DNA from 2 places in the Neobacillus sp. FW104-15D2 genome. Region 2 is predicted to be linked to the other one. Evidence: riboswitches for the same ligand, from Rfam matches in the RefSeq annotation. Region 2 holds a riboswitch; the other holds the start of a gene.
What was found. Region 2 has a riboswitch for cyclic di-GMP ahead of AC3WR0_RS14960 (S53 family peptidase). Riboswitches for the same ligand answer to the same signal wherever they lie in the genome.
Positions count from the first base shown of each region.

Region 1 (3,130 bases), on a different contig from region 2:
CTAAAAAAACAAGGCTTTGTTAATCTTGCCTGTTGATTTCCGCTTTCGGCGCTATGCACCTGCGGGGTCTCCCTTGGACCGCTTTTCCCGCAGGACATTGAATACCTCCCTTGAAATTGCCCACGCACGAAGGAAATGCGATAGCGTTTCCGAGGAGTCTCGCGCCTTTTGCTTCAATCAAATTAGGGAAAAATCAACTTTGAGCTTTAATACCAGAGCCAAAACAAAAAAGCATCCGTATTTACCCATGGATGCTTTTAAGAAAGTTAAGATGTAAACTTAAACGAGTGTTATTTGATTTCTCCCCTGATTTTTTGATTCGTATAGTCCCATATCGGCCCTTCCAAGCATAGCATCGGTTGTTTCTCCAGGTTGAAAATCAGTTACCCCAAAACTCGCAGTTTGTCTGCTGCCAACTGCGAATTCGTGTTTGCTGATTGTTTTCCTCAAGCCCTCAGCCCATTCTGCAGCCTTTTCCAAAGGACCATTAAAAATGATAAGAAACTCTTCTCCACCCCAACGGCCAAAAAAGGCCGTTTTCGGAAGAAATTCCTTAATAAGCTGGGCAAACTCTTTTAATACATTGTCCCCAGCCTTGTGGCCAAATTCATCATTTACCATTTTAAAATGGTCGATGTCAAAAAAGATAATAGAAAAAGTGGTTCCTTGTCTGGTCGCCTTTTCCGCGTGTGTATCAAGCCAAAGATCAATCTGACTGCGGTTTGCTATCCCGGTTAAGGTATCAACTGACGCATTTCTTTTTAAAAGCTCAATCTCTCCATGCATTTTAAATACCTTTTGAAAAAAGAAGAGTATAACGATATAAACAATATTAGCTATATAATATTGTGCTAATGGCACTAAATAATAAGCTGGGATATGATTAAGATTTTGCATGCCAAAACTAAGAGTTACCGCAAAGATAATTAGCGAATAAATTAAACCCAATTTCGATTGCAGGGTAAGGAAAAACAGAATAAATACTAATGGAGTCCAGATTACCGCAATCCCCAATGCGCCCGGTTTCCCCATTGCCATAAAGTGATAAATAGAATCATAAACAGAAGCTATATGAGCCAAACTGATGATTGCCAGATTCATATATTCGATTGCACGAAAGAAAAGGTTTTGGAAAATCATATACCAGCTTACAAGCATGATCCAGAAAAGAATAGGTGTTACCATTTCGTTAAACTGACTGCTGGCTGCGGGATTAGGGTGGACAATACTAAAGATAATTAAAGCCAAAATAATAAATGGGATGATCCAGAGATAAATGCTTCTTTTTAAGTTATCCAGTGACTCCATAACGATTCCCACCTTTTAATTAGGAAAACTTGGCATTCGCCAAGCCTTTTTGGCGGATGCCTTAGTTTTGCTTATGCGTTCAGAATTTATGGATATAAATACTGATTAGCTAAATAAAAAAGCTAATCTAAAAGATTAGCCGAAAATAAACATCCTATGATCGGCAACTGGCTGGCTTTGTCGTTTGACTTTAGCCCCTTTAGCTTTGCGTCCTTACCTTTCGATAAGTTTGCCATTTCTTTTAATTTTTGGGTATTTAGTCCTATGTACTCATTCTATTATATAAAAATAGACATTTCAATAGGGCATATAGTTATAGATTCCTAAAATTTTCACAAGACACTTAATCAATCAGTACGAGCCTATTTGTTTGTGTTTTCCTGTCTTGATATGATGAAGGGACAAAATGGTGAACGGAGGCATTTTTTTGAAAAAGGCAGTTAAAGTGGTTGCAGCCCCGATAGAGAATGAGGATGGGGAAATATTTTGTGCACTTAGGTCCCCAAAAATGTCTATGCCAAACATGTGGGAACTCCCGGGTGGAAAAGTAGAACCAGGGGAAGATCCTTTTACCGCCCTGAGAAGGGAGATTTTTGAAGAACTGGGCTGTGAAATCGATCCCATTGATATCTTTCATGAAAACCCTCATGAATACGAAAGCTTTACTATTCAATTGATTACGATTAAAAGCAAAGTGGTTAAAGACATACCAAAGCCTTCTGAACATTCCAAGCTTATATGGCTGAAGAGAGAAAATCTTGCCTTGCTGGTATGGGCTCCGGCCGATGTCCCTGCGGTGGAGAAACTGATAAGAGAATAGCTCTACAGACTTTCCAGTTGCTCCCTAAACATTTTACTTGGACGTTCCTTGGTAACTGAAAAAAACATATCGTTATTATACCTATTTATTTCTACAGGATTCTCAGCAATCAGGTCATTACCTGAAGGATAAATATGGTTAATGAGTTTCACAATATCTACCATGCAGCCCACTACTCTTCTGTTATGTGTTTTTGTAAAAGTTATTTCGTCTATCTGATTTAGAAAAAGGGTTATTTTTTCAGGCTTATACCCCTCAGCCAAGAACTGTGTATGAAAATGGTTTCGAATAAGCTCATTAAAATTACGCAGATCTTTCTTTTTTACTCCCACAATGGTCAAGCTATATAATGTAATATCATTCATTAGGAGCAGATTATTGTATCGGCCTATTTTAAACATATTCATATGCCATGTCATTGTATTTGGCGAGATCTCCTCACTATAAACTTCCGGTGTTATCCCCAGCTCTTTTAATGCTTTTTGAGTCGCGCCTATTATCAGCATTGTTCTACCACGCCTATCCTATTATTTAGAGAAAAAAGCCCGTTGGCATCCTCTTATTAAATCACGATAAAGCTTTGATTCTTTCATCAAGCAAGCCGAATACTTTTTCAATCTGCTCTTTTGGAATGTTGCCGTAGTTGTCCCCGACGCTTAGTTCAAAATAGCAGGAGTCTTCTCCTGTTTCTCTCAAATTCCCGGTAATGCCGATGCCTGTTTCTTTATAAATATCTGCCAGGAGCGATACTAGGCTTTCCTTAGCCACATGAAAATGAACATGAAACATATTTGAAACGGGTCTTTGAGGTAAAGTGGATACATTCTCGCAGTTATTAAAAAACTCAGCCAGTTCCTTTGACTCCTCATAATACTGCCCCATTTTATTAACTCTTTTATCAAAGTAATAGTCTGAGCTAATAATATAAGGATAGAGGCTGATTAAATCCCCGCCATGGCGCCTTTTCCATATCTTTGATTCCTGAGTAAAGTCCTTTTCACC
Region 1 covers NZ_JBYTCJ010000050.1:5,790-8,919, forward strand. Annotated here, with positions in the region: gene AC3WR0_RS24410 (GGDEF domain-containing protein) at 280-1,308, opposite strand; cyclic di-GMP riboswitch class I at 1,468-1,552, opposite strand; gene AC3WR0_RS24415 ((deoxy)nucleoside triphosphate pyrophosphohydrolase) at 1,736-2,128, shown strand; gene AC3WR0_RS24420 (DUF6933 domain-containing protein) at 2,131-2,634, opposite strand; gene AC3WR0_RS24425 (threonine aldolase family protein) at 2,696-3,130, opposite strand, start outside.
Region 1: linked by a shared signal. The riboswitch ahead of AC3WR0_RS24410 (GGDEF domain-containing protein) and the one ahead of AC3WR0_RS14960 (S53 family peptidase) in region 2 are both predicted to bind cyclic di-GMP.

Region 2 (3,130 bases):
CAAAGTACTCCTCAATTTGCCAATTCAAATAACTCCTGAACAAAAAGCTCTTCAAATTTGTTATCCAATATGCCGTAGAAGTAAGCAATTGGCTGTTTTACTCCCTTGGCTGTTTTTATTTTTCGAATGAGCTGCTGGAAAGATCGAATGGCAATATCAAGAACACAATCCTTTTCCTTCTCGTAATTATTCCGATATGCTGCAACCAGGACCATATGCCAATATTCTTCGATGGTTTTCGCTTCTGGAAAAAAGTACTTTGCCACTTGAATAAAAGGCTGGGGAACTCTATCACTGACAAAAGTGTGATCTAATTCTTGGGGCTTTTCTTCCTGACGTTTTATTATCTTTTGATTATTAGTTTTTAAAAGATTAATGGTTTCATTATGGTGGTTCATTTTTTCCTCTTTGGGTGGTTCATTTGATGGAAAACGATTAAAAATATATAAATTGCTTGATTGGGATCCATTTTTTCTTTCTGTTTCATGAACAGTAAGGAGGCCTAAATCTTTAGCTTTTTGTATCATTCGCTTAAATGTAGATCGTGAGATACCATTATCATGATAGTCCTCATTAATTGCTTTTAAAATAGTACCAATCTTTGCATTACAGACTCCAGGAACCTTAGCGGCGAAACGGACAAGACGTTTTAACCCTACCAATTCACCTTTTGAAAAATCACCCTTATGTATTGACAGCCACTTTTCATAATGAGTGTTAAATTCCTTAAGTGATGAGAACTGTGAATATTCCTCAAACCCTGCAATATTACCCGATTTTAAATTCATTTAATTGCACCACCCTTTCACCTTCTATATAAGAAAAAAAGGTTCAAAAGGGCAGGGGTGTTTGCTGAGAATTGTGACAGTTTATTGAACATAGGAAAAAGAGCATCTTAATCGGTCTTTTGTACTGCCTTTTTTTGTTGAAAAGTGACAAGTTTAATGTCGGTTGTATGAGACTTTAGGACGACATAGAGGTTGGGAAAATTTCGTTTCAGGAGTATTGGCTGATGCGATAAAACATCCCACTCGACAGAAGTGCTGATTTCCCTATGACTCTCTTCGTTTTCTCATCAAATTTTAATTGTAAATATGCTTATAGACTTATATACTTGGTATTTTTAACTAGCTAAAATGCTAGATAATCGGAAAAATTATTCCAAATGAAAAAGCAAAACCATTGAAAGATGGTGACGCAAAGCCACGAGCCTAAAGAAAGACAGCAAACGATTCCACGGCAGTCGGGCCGCCAGACTGGTAAAAATGTGCCACGTTGGAGATTTTTTGTTTGGGGAAATGGAGAGGTGAAAAAATGAAAAGAAGTAAAGTTTTAATGCCACTTGCTGCGTCCGTACTAAGCCTGACACTGGGCATGTCAGGAGGTCCAAGCTACGCTGCAGCTCCCAGCCACGTTCAGTTAAAAGGTGCAGCGCCAATGGCAGCAGCACATGGAAAGCTGATTAGCCATACCAGCCGCAGTACAAAGGCTTCCTTAACGGTGGCCCTGCAATTAAGAAACAGTGATAAGCTGGATAGCTTTATTGCAAGTCTCAATGACCCTTCCTCCCCAAATTACAAGCAGTACCTAACACCTGAAGAATTTAGAAGTCAATTTGGCCCGACGGATCAAACGGTCGAGAATGTAAAAAGTTTTTTAAAAAGCAAAGGATTTGAAGTTCAGGGTGTATCATCCAACAATGCTTTTATCACAGTTAATGGAACAACCGGACAGATGGAAGATGCATTTGCAGTAACCATCAATGACTATAAAAATTCCAAAGGGCAGAACTATTTTGCGAATGAACAGGCTCCTGAGATACCTGCAGAATTTGAGGGAGTCATTACCGATGTAGAAGGTCTTAATAATGAGGCGCACTACACACATCCTAAAGTCAGAAAACAATCACCTCAAGTAAGTAATAAGCCCGCAGCTGTTAACCCAAGAGTGGGCAGCGGCCCGTCTGGCGGTTATACTCCAACTGAGTTGAAAGGGGCTTATGATGTCAGCCCGCTGGCAAGTGCCGGCTATACAGGATCAGGCCAAACAGTAGCAGTAATGGAACTTGATGGATATAAGGCTTCGAATATTACTTCCTATAGTAATTATTATGGTCTTGGAAGCCCTGCGCCTACAAATGTATACGTTGATGGATATAGCGGTGCAGCTGGCCAGGGTGAAGTCGAAGTAGAACTGGATATTGAGGTAATCAACGCGATTGCACCAAAAGCACAGGTAGTCGTTTATGAAGCGCCAAACACAGATCAAGGCCTAATTGATAACTATCAAAGAATAGCAACTGATAATAAATCAAAATCAATTTCTGTCAGCTGGGGAATCGGTGAACAGCATGCTTCCAGTGCTACAATGAACAGCCTGCATACCATATTCCAGCAATATGCTACCCAGGGACAAAGTATTTTTGCTGCATCAGGTGACAATGGAGCTTATGATTCCGGCGGTTCTACTTTAGAGGTCGACAGCCCAGCAAACGACCCATATGTAACAGGTGTTGGCGGAACTCATCTGAACTTAAGCGGATCCTCTTACAGTTCAGAATCAGTATGGGCTAACAGCACCAATAAAACTGGTGGAGGCGGCGGTCTGTCAAAAGTCTATGCAATGCCTTCGTTCCAGTCTGGTACTGGTGTGCAAAATAGTTACTCGAACGGAAAACGTGAGGTTCCGGACATATCAGCAGATGCTGATCCAAGCACTGGATATTCCATCTATAGCCAGGGAGCCTGGACTGTAGTCGGCGGTACATCAGCGGCAGCACCGTTATGGGCGGGTATTGCTGCGCTCAATAACCAATATGCAGCAGCAAACGGTAAGGGAAACCTTGGCCAGGCAAACCCTACACTTTATAAGATGTTTAATACAACTCAAACCTATAACGCTTTCCACGATGTCACAAGCGGAAGTAACCTGTACTATCCGGCAACAACTGGTTATGATATGGCTTCAGGTATTGGGACTCCTGATGCTTATAACTTGATTCGCGATATCAACGGATCCTCATCCGGCGGAGGAACAGGCGGAGGTGGCACTGTCACTCAACTAATTACAAATGGCGGTTTTGAAAGCGGCCAATCACCATGGACCGAATCTAGTATTGGCGGCTATCAGC
Region 2 covers NZ_JBYTCJ010000018.1:35,182-38,311, forward strand. Annotated here, with positions in the region: gene AC3WR0_RS14955 (hypothetical protein) at 12-788, opposite strand; cyclic di-GMP riboswitch class I at 1,163-1,256, shown strand; gene AC3WR0_RS14960 (S53 family peptidase) at 1,315-3,130, shown strand, end outside.